2 regions of the Thermoanaerobacterium thermosulfurigenes genome follow, and region 2 is predicted to be linked to the other one. Evidence: riboswitches for the same ligand, from Rfam matches in the RefSeq annotation. Region 2 holds a riboswitch; the other holds the start of a gene.
The links. A riboswitch is a leader RNA that binds a small molecule or an ion and turns the genes downstream of it on or off. The one in region 2 is predicted to bind FMN.
Positions count from the first base shown of each region.

Region 1: linked by a shared signal. The riboswitch ahead of ribD (bifunctional diaminohydroxyphosphoribosylaminopyrimidine deaminase/5-amino-6-(5-phosphoribosylamino)uracil reductase RibD) and the one ahead of HNR52_RS09540 (ECF transporter S component) in region 2 are both predicted to bind FMN.

Region 1 is NZ_JBPODR010000008.1:3,143-10,568, reverse strand. Features, by position in the region: gene leuD (3-isopropylmalate dehydratase small subunit) at 1-296, shown strand, start outside; gene leuB (3-isopropylmalate dehydrogenase) at 297-1,364, shown strand; gene ilvD (dihydroxy-acid dehydratase) at 1,369-3,033, shown strand; gene ilvB (biosynthetic-type acetolactate synthase large subunit) at 3,068-4,723, shown strand; FMN riboswitch at 4,768-4,881, shown strand; gene ribD (bifunctional diaminohydroxyphosphoribosylaminopyrimidine deaminase/5-amino-6-(5-phosphoribosylamino)uracil reductase RibD) at 4,945-6,027, shown strand; gene HNR52_RS04410 (riboflavin synthase) at 6,036-6,656, shown strand; gene HNR52_RS04405 (bifunctional 3,4-dihydroxy-2-butanone-4-phosphate synthase/GTP cyclohydrolase II) at 6,671-7,426, shown strand, end outside.
Region 2 is NZ_JBPODR010000025.1:14,555-21,980, reverse strand. Features, by position in the region: gene HNR52_RS09565 (D-2-hydroxyacid dehydrogenase) at 1-465, opposite strand, end outside; gene tsaD (tRNA (adenosine(37)-N6)-threonylcarbamoyltransferase complex transferase subunit TsaD) at 621-1,634, opposite strand; gene rimI (ribosomal protein S18-alanine N-acetyltransferase) at 1,646-2,092, opposite strand; gene tsaB (tRNA (adenosine(37)-N6)-threonylcarbamoyltransferase complex dimerization subunit type 1 TsaB) at 2,109-2,789, opposite strand; gene tsaE (tRNA (adenosine(37)-N6)-threonylcarbamoyltransferase complex ATPase subunit type 1 TsaE) at 2,789-3,247, opposite strand; gene HNR52_RS09540 (ECF transporter S component) at 3,372-3,956, opposite strand; FMN riboswitch at 4,017-4,143, opposite strand; gene arcC (carbamate kinase) at 4,208-5,152, opposite strand; gene argF (ornithine carbamoyltransferase) at 5,255-6,196, opposite strand; gene HNR52_RS09525 (amidohydrolase) at 6,224-7,381, opposite strand.

The DNA of each region.
Region 1 (7,426 bases), on a different contig from region 2:
CAAGAGAACATGCACCTATAGCCATAAAGGAGTCTGGTATATCTTGTGTCATCGCAAAGTCGTTTGCCAGAATATTTTACAGAAATGCCATAAATATAGGATTGCCTATATTAGAATGTCCTGAAGCGGCATCTTCAATAGAAGACGGTGATATTGTTTCAGTCGATTTTGAGACAGGTGTCATAAAAGACATAACAAAAGGTATCGAGTTTAAATCGCAGCCATTTCCTGAGTTTATAAAGAGGATAATCGAATGTGGCGGCCTTGTAAACTACGTGAAGGAAAAGGTGGTATAGATGTACAAGATAACTGTATTACCAGGAGATGGAATAGGGAAAGAAGTAATGGAGGAAGCCCTTAAAGTATTAAATGCTGTTTCAGAAAAATACAGCATTGAATTTGAAGTAGAGAAGTACCTGTTTGGCGGCTGTGCCATAGATGAGTTTGGAACGCCGTATCCTAAGGAAACAGAAGAAGCATGTCTTAAAAGCGATGCAGTCTTATTAGGGGCTGTAGGTGGTCCTAAGTGGGACGATTTAGATGGCGATAAAAGGCCTGAGGCAGGTCTTTTGGCTCTGAGAAAAAGCCTTGATGTATATGCAAATTTAAGGCCTGCCACTCTCTTTAATTCTTTAAGAAGTGCATCTCCTTTGAAAGACGAAATTTTAAAGGACGGATTAGATGTACTTGTTGTAAGGGAATTGACAGGTGGCATATATTTCGGCGATAGAGGAACTGAAAAGATTGATTATGGGTATAAAGCATATGATACAGAATCATATACCACGATGGAAATAGAGAGGATTGCCCATATAGCGTTTAAAGCGGCGAGAAACAGGAAGAAAAAAGTTACATCTGTTGATAAGGCCAATATTTTGGATTCATCAAGATTATGGAGAAAAGTCGTCAATGAAGTAAGTAAGGAATACCCAGATGTAGAATTAAACCATCAGTATGTTGACAATTGCTCTATGCAGCTTATAAAAGATCCATCACAGTTTGACGTGATACTTACGTCCAATATGTTTGGAGACATATTGTCTGATGAAGCATCACAGCTTACCGGATCAATAGGAATGTTGCCATCAGCCAGCTTGAGAGGTGACAAAGTTGGGCTTTACGAACCTGTACATGGTTCGGCTCCTGATATTGCTGGCACGAAGAAAGCTAACCCTTTGGCTACAATACTGTCTGTCGCGATGATGCTGGAGTATTCCTTTGATATGATTGATGCCGCAAATGACATAAGAAATGCGGTAAATGATCTTTTGGAAGATGGATACAGGACTCCTGATTTAGGTAAAGGCACTATGTTAAACACCGAAGAGATGGGTGATATGGTTGTAAAATATTTAAAGAGGTGATTTTATGATAAGCGATAGCGTGAAAAAAGGAGTTGAAAAAGCACCCCACAGATCACTTTTGTATGCTTTAGGGCTTACCGATGAAGAGATAAATAAGCCTTTAATAGGCATTGCTAATTCAAAAAACGACATAATTCCTGGACACATAAATCTTGACAAGATTGCAGAGGCAGTAAAAGCTGGTGTAAGGCTTGCTGGTGGCACTCCTTTAGAATTTTCCACAATAGGTGTTTGTGATGGAATAGCCATGAATCACAAAGGTATGAAGTATTCCCTTGCTTCAAGAGAATTGATAGCCGACAGCGTTGAGACGATGGCTATGGCCCATGGCCTTGATGGACTTGTGCTGATACCAAACTGCGACAAGATAGTTCCAGGTATGCTTATGGCGGCTGCAAGGCTAAACATACCAGCTATCGTAATAAGCGGAGGTCCGATGTTGGCTGGAAGTTACGAAGGAGAAACATGCGATTTAAGCTCCATGTTTGAGGCAGTAGGCGCATTGAAGGCAGGTAAGATAAGTGAGGACGAGTTAAAGACGATGGAGATGTCAGCTTGTCCTACGTGCGGGTCATGCTCAGGTATGTTTACAGCAAATACGATGAATTGCCTTACAGAAGGGCTTGGCATGGGACTTCCTGGTAATGGCACGATACCTGCTGTTTACTCAGAGAGAATAAGACTTGCAAAAAAAGCAGGAATGAAGATAGTAGAGCTTGTAGAAAAGGACATTAAGGCAAGGGATATTTTGACAGAAGATGCCTTTATAAATGCTTTTTGCTTAGATATGGCTTTAGGAGGCTCTACAAATACAGTTCTTCACTTAAAGGCTATTGCACATGAGGCAGGAGTCGATATACCTCTTGAAAAGATAAATGAAATAAATGAGAAGGTTCCAAATCTGTGCAAATTAAGTCCTGCAGGAAAATATCATATAGAAGATCTCTACCACTCAGGCGGTATACAGGCAGTATTGAAAGAACTGTCAAAATTAGGAGTCTTAAATACAGATTGCATTACAGTCACATGTGATACAATTGGTGAGAATTTCAAAGATGCACGGATAAAAAATCATGATGTAATACACTCAGTAGAAGATCCCTACAGCAATACAGGCGGTTTGGCGATTTTGTATGGAAATATAGCGAAGGATGGTTCTGTAGTAAAGGCGTCTGCAGTGTCTAAAGAGATGCTTCACCATTCTGGCCCTGCGAGAGTTTTTGATTCAGAAGATGAGGCCATAAAAGCGATTTACGATGGCAAGATACAAAAAGGCGATGTTGTTGTAATAAGGTATGAAGGTCCAAAAGGTGGGCCTGGCATGAGGGAGATGTTAAGTCCTACATCAGCACTTGCCGGTATGGGACTTGACAAGGATGTAGCTCTTATTACAGATGGAAGATTTTCTGGTGCTACAAGAGGAGCTTGCATAGGTCATGTGTCGCCTGAAGCCATGGAAGGCGGCGAAATCGCTTTGATAAAAGATGGGGACATTATTGAAATAGATATACCGGGAAGAAAGCTTAATTTAAAGATAAGCGTTGAAGAAATGGAAGAAAGAAGGAAAAATTTTAGAAGGCCTGAGCCTCACATTAAGACAGGTTACATGGCAAGATACGCCAGATTAGTCACATCTGCAAATACTGGTGCGGTTTTAAAGGACGATTGATAAAGCTTAAATTCCATGAAAGGAGGCGCATATCGTGATCATAAAAGGTTCGCAGGTTGTCATAGAGGTATTAAAAGAGCAAGGAGTAGAAGTTGTTTTTGGCATTCCAGGCGGTTCTGTCATACCTCTTTATGATGCTTTGTACAATTCTGACTTGCGGCATATTCTTGCAACACATGAACAGATGGCTGCCCACATGGCAGATGGATACGCGAGAGTGACCGGAAAAGTTGGCGTGTGTTTTGCTACATCAGGACCTGGTGCTACCAATTTAGTCACAGGAATAGCCAATGCCTACATGGACTCTGTGCCAATAGTTGCTATAACAGGGCAAGTTGCTACGAGCCTCATAGGAAAGGACTCTTTTCAAGAAGTTGATATTGCAGGAATTACGATGCCTGTGACAAAGCACAATTTTATTGTGAAATCACCTGATAAATTAGCGGACACTTTGAGAGAAGCCTTTTTTATAGCGAAAGATGGAAGACCAGGTCCTGTTCTCGTAGACATACCGAAGGACATTCAGACTGCAGATATAAACTTTGTTAAGCGAAAAGATTTTTACGTTGAAACAAAGAAACATCAAGTATTAGAATCAGATTTAGTAAAGGCAGCAGAGTTAATCTCATCAAGCAAAAGGCCAGTTATTTTTGCTGGTGGTGGAGTTATATGGAGTGAGGCATCAAAGAATTTGTACGATTTTGCTAAAAAGCACATGATACCTGTAGCTACTTCGCTTATGGGACTTGGATGCTTTCCAGAAGATGATGAATTGTCATTAGGGCTTATTGGAATGCATGGAAGCAGATATGCCAATACGGCTGTTTATAAATCAGACTTGGTTATTGCAGTAGGGTCAAGGTTTAGCGACAGAGTTGCAGGTAAAGCAGGGGGTCTGGCGCCAAATGCAAAAGTCATTCACATTGATATCGATCCTGCGGAAATCGGCAAAAATATCGATGTCGATGTGCCATTAGTAGGAGACATCAAAGAAGTCCTGTCTCTTTTAAATGCAATGATAAAAGAAAAAGACAATAGGGAATGGATTCATGAACTTATATCAATAAAAGATAAAACGTCCTTTAAATATAAAGACGATGGGAAATTGAAGCCACAGTGGATAGTAGAAAGGGTTCAAGAGCTTGGAGGAGACAATCTTGTAGTAGCGACAGAAGTAGGGCAAAACCAGATGTGGACGGCTCAATACTATAAATTCAAAGAGCCAAGGACATTTGTCACATCTGGTGGACTTGGAACTATGGGTTTTGGACTTCCTGCATCAATAGGTGCACAAGTAGGGCGAGATGACAAAAGAGTGGTAAATATTGCAGGTGACGGCAGCATAAGGATGAATATTCATGCACTTGAAACGATGTCGGTGTACAACATACCTGTTATAACGATAATCCTCAACAATCAAACACTTGGCATGGTTAGACAATGGCAAAATCTCCTTTACGATAAAAGATTTTCTCAGACGGATTTAAATCCGAATCTCAACTTTTCAAAAGTCGCCGAAGCTTTTGGGGTAACTGGAAGAAGGATCTACACAAAAGAAGAATTTACAGATGCTTTTAGTGAAGCATTGTCAAACAACAATCCTTATGTTTTAGAGTGTATCATAGACAAAGACGAAATGGTTCTGCCATTTATTCCTGCTGGAGGAACCATTGAAGAGATGATAGACTAGCATTTTTATAAAATCAATGTTATAATTATAGAAACTAAATAAGATTAAACCTTCAGGGATTGGTGAAATTCCATACCGGCGGTAAAGCCCGCGAGCCTTATGGCAGATCTGGTTAGATTCCAGAGCCGACAGTATAGTCTGGATGAAAGAAGGCGAAATGGCAATTGTCATTATGCCCTGAAGTATTACATGCTTCAGGGCTAATTTTTTGAGGTGATTTTATGGAGAAATACATGAAAAGGGCATTGCAGCTTGCTAAACTTGGTGTAGGACACACAAACCCAAATCCTTTAGTAGGAGCTGTAATTATTAAAGATGGCAGGATAATAGGTGAAGGCTATCATGAATACTATGGAGGACCACATGCAGAAATAAATGCATTAAAAAACGCTAAAGAAGATGTAAATGGAGCCACGCTTTATGTGACATTGGAACCATGTTGCCATCATGGAAAAACACCACCTTGCGTCGATGCTGTCATAAAATCAGGCATAAAAAATGTTTTTATCGCTATGGAGGATCCAAATGAACTTGTAGCAGGAAGGGGAATTAAAAAGCTTGAAGAAGCTGGTTTAAATGTTTATACTGGATTGTTAAAAGATGAAGCAGAGAAATTGAATGAAGTATTTATAAAGTACATTACAAGTAGAGAACCTTATGTAATATTAAAATCCGCTATGACAATTGATGGAAAGATATCAACTTTTACAGGCGATTCTAAGTGGATAACAAATGAAAAATCAAGGGAGTATGTCCATAAAGTTAGAGGTAGCGTTATGGCAATAATGGTAGGTATTAATACAGTTATAAAAGATAATCCACATCTTACCGTTAGATTGCAAGGATATAAAAACCCTTTAAGAGTTATTGTGGATAGTCACGGCAGGATTCCATTAGATGCAAATGTCATCATTGATAAATCTGCTAAGACATTAATAGCTACAACAGATATGATGCCACATGATAAGGTGAAAGCTTTGAAGGATTTGGGTGTTGATGTGGTTACAATCGAAAAAAAAGATAATAAAGTCCATCTGAATAAATTGATCTATACGTTAGGGGAAAGAGGGATAGATAGTATTCTCATAGAAGGTGGAGGAACTCTCAACTATTCTGCTTTAAAAGAAGGAATAGTAGACAAAGTTATGTTTTATATTGCTCCCAAAATAATAGGTGGAAGCAATTCATTGACGCCTGTGGAAGGTGATGGCATTGCTTTGATTAAAGACGCAATAATGATTGAAAAGATAGATATAAAAAAATTTGACGATGACATACTTATAGAAGGTTATATAAAAAAGTAGGTGTTAAGATGTTTACAGGAATTATAGAAGAAGTTGGAAAGGTCAAGATGATTCAAAGAGGAAATATTACCAAAATAGCGGTAGAGTGCAAAAAAGTCTTAGATGGTGTAAGAATTGGAGATAGCGTAGCTGTAAATGGAGTATGCTTAACGGTTACAAATATAGGTAAAGATTTATTTACATCAGATATAATGTATGAAACACTTAAAACAAGCAATTTAGTAAGTTTAAAGATAGGAAGCATTGTCAATTTAGAAAGGGCATTAAGCATATTAGGTAGGCTAAATGGACACATTGTGACGGGTCATGTGGATACCGTTGGTACAATAATTGATAAAAACAAAATAAACGACACGACGACATTTAAAATTAAAATTGGTGAAAGATATTCAAAATATGTGGCTGATAAAGGAAGTATTGCTGTGGATGGAATAAGTTTGACAGTGGTAGAATCATCAGCTTCATACTTTACAGTGTCAATTATACCCCATACAGATAACAATACAACTTTAAATATAAAAAGAATCGGAGATACCGTAAATATTGAAGTTGACATACTTTCAAAGTATGCAGAAAGGCTTTTGGCGAAGAAAAACGTTGATGAATTTTTAATAGAAAATTATTTATAAGGAGATGTTCATAGATGTTTGATACTATTGAAAGCGCAATAGAAGATATAAAAAATGGAAAAATGGTCATTGTAGTCGATGATGAAGATAGAGAGAATGAAGGGGATTTAGTTATGGCTGCGGAAAAAGTGACAAGTGACCATGTGAACTTTATGATAAAGTACGGCCGTGGATTGGTATGTGTTCCTATGATGGAGGAGAGGCTTAAAAAATTAAACATTGGCAAGATGGTTTTTGATAATACCGATAAAAAAGAAACTGCTTTTACAGTATCTGTAGATCATAAAAACTGTAAAACTGGAATTTCTGCTTATGAAAGAGCACTTACTATAAAAATGCTTATAGATGATGAATCGATGCCGGATGATTTTACAAAGCCTGGACATGTATTTCCATTGGAAGCGAAAGAAGGAGGAGTTTTAGTAAGAGCGGGCCATACGGAAGCAGCGTGTGATTTAGCAAGGCTTGCAGGTCTTAAAAGTGCTGGTGTAATTTGCGAAATAATAAAAGATGATGGGAAAATGGCCAGACTCCCAGAGTTAATTGAATTTTCGAAAAAATTCAATTTAAAAATAATATCTATCGCTGATCTTATAGAATATAGAAGAAAAAATGAAAAACTGATAAAAAGAGTGGCAGAAGCATATTTGCCAACAAAGTATGGAGATTTCACGATAATAGGTTATGAAGAAATCCTAACAGGTAAAGAACATGTTGCGTTGGTGAAAGGTGGTTTGTCTCATAACCCTACATTGGTTAGGGTTCATTCA
Region 2 (7,426 bases):
CCTTGTTATTTCTTCTCCAATGCTTCCGACGCCAAGTATGCAAACAGTCTTCCCGTACAATTCAGAAACCCTTACAGATTTGTCCCATTCTTTATTGATTTGCTTTCTTATGAAGTAATTTAATCCTCTTTCAAATAAAAGCATGTATCCTACAACTTGCTCGGATATCTGATACTTGTGAACACCTTTTGAATTGGTCAAGATGATGTTCCTCTGTTTTAGTAATTCAAACGGCATCGCATCAGCACCAGCACTCAATAGGTGAATCCACCTGAGGCTTTTAGCACTGTCTATCAATTCTTTTTGAGCATCTCCATCAAAGCAAACCAGCACTTCCACATCTTCAATATATTTGGAAATGTCCTCTACATCGCCTTTGCTTATTACATTAAAATTTGGCGCAATGTTTTGTATCTCCTCAATATACTTTTTGCCTACCTTTGAAAGAAAAAGCATGTTATTCATAATAGAAAGCCCCTTTCTTTTTTCCATTTGATTACATAATATCCAAACTATTAAAGTTAATCACAGTATCCACAAAGTTATCCACAGACATATTACAGCATTAAAGCAGATTTAAAGACAATTTTCCACAATATACACAGATTTTTCGCCAACAATCAAAAAAGTTTTAAGTACGGGACAGCGTTTAAGTCTAATCCTGAAACTTTTCCGCGAATAAAGTCAAAATACCCCGCACTTGCTATCATAGCACCATTATCTGTGCAGTACACTTGTTTTGGAAAATGAATCACAAACCCTTCTTCATCAGCCAGTTTTTTTAATCTTTCTCGAAGAAGGCTGTTAGAGGCCACACCACCTGCTATGGATATTTTTTTTATATTTTTAAACTTAGCAGCCTCAATAAGCTTTGATGACAAAACATCGACTACATTCATCTGAAAGCTGGCAGCATAGTCTGCCACATTTATCTCAATGCCATTTTGCCTTTCTTTGTGCAGTTGATTTATGACTGCTGTCTTCAATCCGCTAAAGCTAAAATCAAAATTGTCCTTTTCCATAAAAGACTTTGGAAAGTTATACCGATATGGATCACCGCTTTTTGAGATCTCATCTATTTTAGGACCGCCAGGATAGCCAAGACCTAATGCTCTTGCCACCTTGTCAAATGCTTCTCCTGCAGCATCATCCATCGTTCTACCGAGAACCTCATACTGTCCATAGTCTTTTACAAAGACGATGTGGCTATGTCCACCTGATGCTATAAGACAAATAAATGGCGGTTCAAAATCGCTGTCAAGGTAATTTGCAGATATATGCCCTTCAATATGGTTTACGCCAACAAATGGTACGGCTTTCCCGTACGCCAACGCCTTTCCGTACGAAAGTCCTACCAGCAACGCACCTACAAGTCCCGGACCGTATGTAGCAGCGACAACATCAATGTCATCAAGCGTCACATCAGCTTTAAAAAGAGCCTCTTTCACCACATTTCCTATAGCTTCAATGTGGTTTCTGGATGCTATCTCAGGGACAACACCACCAAATTCCTTGTGTATATTTATCTGGGAATATATGACATTAGACATCACAATTTTACCGTCTTTTACAACACTTGCCGATGTCTCGTCGCAGGATGTTTCAATTCCTAATACAATCGTGTTTTCCCTCATACAATCTCTCCTTACATATCGTATTTCCACATTATCACTGCATCTTCATTGTTGTCCTGATAGTACCCTCTTCTTTTGCCAACAGGTTTAAACCCGTATTTTTTATAAAGCGATTGTGCTACAAGGTTAGATTCTCTCACTTCCAGCGTCATAGACGTTATGCCTTTATTTTTAGCAAGTTCAATCAAACCTTCAACGATGGCAGAACCTACACCTTGCCCTCGAAAGTCCGGATGAACTGCAATGTTGGTTATGTGTCCTTCATCAACAACCACCCAAAAACCACCATATCCAGCTATCTGGCCGTCTACCTCAGCAACAATATAATGTGCACAACTATTTTTCGTAACTTCCATCACAAATGATTCAAAAGACCATGGCACAGAAAAGCTTAAATACTCAATTTCCATGACTTTATCTATATCGCTTTTTACCATAGGGCGAATCTTTATATCCATAAAACCCTCCAAAAGATCATTTAGAATTTTCCAACGGTGCAGGCTTTCTAACATAATACGGTTTAAAATCAAGATATGTGCATATCTCTCCATTTGATATTTTTTTAAGTGCCATCATACCAACCGATGACGCCCTTGATATGTTGTTAATCGGCGATGCAAATATAGCATCAGGCAATGCACTCTTTAATGTGTCTTTATATGGCAAAATACCATCTCCGACGAATAAAACTTCCTCACTGTATCCCTTTACTATGTCTATAACTACACCTAATTCTTCCAGCGACACATCTTTTAGCCTACTTATCTCACTACCACCTTTATAAAAAGCTGTATAGACGTTTCCTCTTAACGCGTCAATTATAGGGCAGATAATTCCTTTAAATTCTCCTACGTTATAGGCAAGGGCATCTAAGGATGATACACCAACAATTGGCACATCAAGAGATTGAGCCAACCCCTTAGCAGTAGCAGCACCTATCCTTAATCCTGTAAAAGATCCCGGTCCTTCACATACAGCTATATGAGTTATCTCCTCTTTTTTTGTCTCTGCCATTTTTAAAAGTTCATCAATCATCGGCATCAATATGACAGAATGTCTCAAATGATTTATGGAAAATTCACCTATTAAGCCACTTTCATCAACTAAAGCAACAGTAGCTGTCTTTGACGATGAATCTATTGCAAGTACTTTCATCACTTCATCTCCTTAATCACTTCATCGTATTTTGCACCATGTGATTCTATCTCTATTATCCTCTCATCAAAAGAATCACCCATGGAAATATGTATAAATATATTTTCCTCCGGGATAAGAGGCATTATCTTTTCAGGCCACTCGATGACACAAACACCGTCGCTGTAAAAATACTCCTCATATCCTATATCGTATAATTCCATGTAGTCGTCAATCTTGTACACGTCAAAATGGTAAAGGGGAATTTCACCCATATGCTCATTTACAATCATAAATGTAGGGCTTGTGACATAGTCGTATATACCCATACCTTTAGCAATGCCTTTTGTCAAAACTGTCTTGCCTACACCTAAATCTCCAGATATAAGTACGATACTTCCTCTTGTTAGTAAACCACCTAACTTAAACCCTATCTTTTCTGTTTCATCAGAGCTTTTTGTCCTAAAAGATACTTTCATACGCAACACCACCGTGAAATTTATACAAATATTATATACCAAGTATACCATAAAACAAACGCTTAATGGCTGAATAAAAAAGCACACAAAAAAATAACGGAACACTGTCCGTTATTTTAAATAACTACATCTTCAACATTGGAGATAATTTCTTGTAAATGAGGAATGTAATTAGTGATATTACAAAGCCTTTCAAGATGTTGAATGGGAAAATACCGTACGCTATCAATGTCTTCAAATCAACTATATGGCTATTTACCGCCTTTCCCATTCCAACAATGGCACTTAATGGCCAACCCATTATCTTTTGGTATAGTGGCAAAAATACATAGTAGTTTAATACTGATCCCGCAACAGCCATGACAATAGTTCCTAAAATCATGGCAAATAATGCCGACTTTTTAGATTTGTTTCTCATATAGATTATACCAACCGTAAATACGTAAATAGAGCCTACAACGAAATTTGCCACTTCTCCTATACCTGCAGATTGACTAACTGGAAGATGTATCACATTCTTTACTATCTCCACAAATATGCCGTATACAGGCCCTAACGCAAATGCTGCTAAAAGAGGTGGTATATCGCTAAAATCAAATTTTAAAAAGCCTGGAAATAGTGGCAATTGAAATTCTAAGTACATCAGTACAAATGCTATTGCGGAAAGCAACCCTACAGTCACAATCACTTTTGTCTTGCTGTGTTCCATAAATGACACCTCCAAATTTAAAAATCCCGAAGAAACATCTTCAGGATAAAAGCAACAAAAATAAATCTTCTTCCATCCAGACTGTACTGTCGGCCTTGGAATCTCACCAAGTCCACCGCATCTGCGGGTCGCGGGCTCGCTTACGCTTACCGCCGGTCGGGAATTTCACCCTGCCCTGAAGATATTCTCCACTGGTTTATTCAATTCTAAATACTATAATGTCACAAATATATCAATTTGTCAAGTATTTTTTAATCGTCAACCACAACAGTGCCTGTATTCCCTGATAAAGCATCATGTGCTTTTTCTAAAGACGTAATTATGGCTCGCCTTCCCTTTCTTGACCTGGCAAACCTTATTGCAGCCTTGACTTTCGGCATCATTGAACCTTCTGCAAAATGGCCTTCATTTAAATACCTCTCTATATCATAGCTTGAAATTACATCGAGAGGCTTTTCATCAGGCTTTTTGTAGTTGATGTACGCTTTTTCTACAGCGGTTAAAATCAATAAAATATCTGCATCTAAATCTTCTGCCAATTTTTCAGATGCCAAATCTTTATCTATCACTGCCGCCACACCTTTTAAGCTGCCATTTTCCCTTACTACAGGTATTCCTCCACCACCTGCCGTTATTACAACGACACCGTTTCTCTCCAAAAGCTTTATTGTGTTTAATTCAACTATCTCTTTAGGCTCTGGTGATGCTACGACTCTCCTATATCCTCTTCCACTGTCCTCTACCATCTGATATCCTTTTTCCTTTTCCAATAGCTCCGCATCTTCCTTAGAGTAAAACGGCCCTATTGGCTTTGTAGGATGTGAAAATGCAGCATCATCTTTATCTACAACAACTTGTGTAACGATTGTTGCAACATCCTTTTGTATGTTTTTCTCTTTGAAAACCTCACCTAAACATTGCTGAATCATATAGCCTATCATTCCCTGACTTTCCGCACCACATACATCAAAAGGCATGGCTGGTATTATGTTAGACGCTGTCTCATTCTGTATTACGATGTTTCCTACTTGTGGCCCATTTCCATGTGTCACAATGACAGAATAGCCTTCTTTTATGATGTCTGCAATATACGACGCCGTCTTTCTAACTGTATTCAATTGTGATTCGGCTGTTGGCACCATGTCCTTGTCTTGCAGTGCATTTCCCCCAAGCGCAATTACTACTTTCCCTTTCATCGTATCCTCCTACTTACGCAAATAATGACATTCTACATTATATCATTTTATTAGCGATTTGAACAGTATGTGAAAAAGCCAAGGCAATTTGCCTTGACTTTTTTAAAGAATCGTCGCTATCATGACAGCCTTAATTGTATGCTTTCTGTTTTCGGCCTCGTCCCACACCCTCGACTGCTTTCCTTCAATTACTTCGTATGTGACTTCCTGACCTTTTACAGCAGGCAAACAGTGCAAAAATATCGTGTCAGACCTCTTTGTCTTTTTCATAAGCTCATCGTTCACTTGGAATGGCCTTAAAAGCATTTCTCTCTCTTTTTGTTTTGATTCTTCTCCCATAGATGCCCATACATCTGTGTAAATTGCATGTGCACCTTCTAAGCCTTCACCAGGTACATCCGTCAGAGTAAATGTCCCGCCATTTTCAGCAGCCATTTCTTTAATCTCATTTATGTAGTCCTCTTGAGGCCAAAGCTCTTTTGGTGAATTAATCACGTAGTCCATACCCATTTTGGCACAGCCAATAGCCAACGTGTTTGCCATGTTGTTCCTTCCATCGCCGACAAACACCAATTTTGTGCCTTTTAAATGTCCAAACTCCTCTTCTATCGTCATTAAATCAGCTAAAACCTGTGTAGGATGGTATTCGTCTGTAAGTCCATTGTATACAGGGACGCCAGAATACTTTACAAGTGCTTCCACAGTACTTTGGCTGTATCCTCTAAATTCAATGGCATCAAACATCCTGCCGAGAACCCTTGCAGTGTCTTCTATAGATTCTTTCGCCCCAAGCTGAATATCATCTGTCGACAAGAAGACAGGGTGTCCTCCTTCCTCACCAAAAGCTGTCTCAAATGCACATCTCGTCCTTGTTGAGCGCTTTTCAAATATCAACGCGATTGTCTTTCCTAAAAACCTTTGATGGACTATTCCTGCCTTTCTTTCTGCTTTAACCTGCTTTGAAATGTCCAGAAGATACCTTATCTCCTGTGGTGTATAGTCTTTTAAAGATAGTAAACTCCTGCCTTTTAAATTAAATCCCATTTACTTTCCTCCTATCACAAATTGTATTTATGATTGAAATACTAATTGTCCGTTTACGAACACATATTTTGTTTTGGTCTTTATCTCAATTGGACTTCCATCAAATACAGCTATATCTGCGTCTTTCCCTTTTTCAATGCTGCCAACCCTGTCATCTATGCCGACAATCTTAGCTGGATTTATAGTAATAGCTTTTAATGCCTCCATCTCATCCATACCTTCTCTTACTGCAAGCCCTGCACAAATCGGAAGGTAATTAAGCGGAATGACAGGATGGTCTGTCATGATGGCTACATCCAACCCTGCTTTTGATAAAATCCCTGGCGTCTTAAAGGTAAGATTCGAAAGCTCCACTTTTGATCTTTCAGAAAGTGAAGGACCAACGATGACTTTTGCATTTTCCTCAACAAGGTAATCAGCAATAAGATGACCTTCAGTGCAGTGATCAAGTGTTATATCAACGTTAAATTCCTTCGCTATCCTTAAAGCAGTAAAGATGTCATCTGCCCTATGTGCATGCGCCTTCAAAGGTATCTCTCTTTTTAATACTTTAACTAATGCCTCAAGGCCCAGATCTCTTGCCGGCTTTTTCTCATCATCAGAAGGATCTTTTTCCATGTCCTCCATGTACTCTTGAGCCTTTATAAGTTCCTGTCTAAGCAGTGCAGCAATGCCCATTCTGGTCATAGGCATCTTGTGCTGTTCATTGTAAACAGATTTCGGATTCTCTCCAAAAGCCACTTTAACTGCAACAGGTTCTTTTATTATCATGTCGTCGATGCGTCTACCATAAGTCTTGATGGCTACAAATTGTCCACCTATGACATTAGCACTGCCAGGGCCTGTAACAGCCGTAGTCACGCCTGCCTCGTACGCTTCTTGAAAATACTTATCCATAGGGTTTATGCCGTCAATAGCCCTCAACTGTGGTGTAATAGGATCTGTCTCCTCATTTCCATCTGCCCCTTCAAATCCTACGGCATTTTCCCACATGCCTAAGTGACAATGAGCATCTATCATGCCTGGCATAACTGTTAAACCAGATACATCTATGATTTCCGCATTAAGCGGTGCTATTATTTCCTCACCTACATCTAATATCTTTCCATCGCCTATAAGTACATCAGCCTTTTCATAATTTTTCCCTGCCATAGTCAATACTTTGCCGCCTTTTAAAAGATACACCGTAAAACCCCCCGTCTAAAATTTTTTCAAATGAAAAGAACCTAA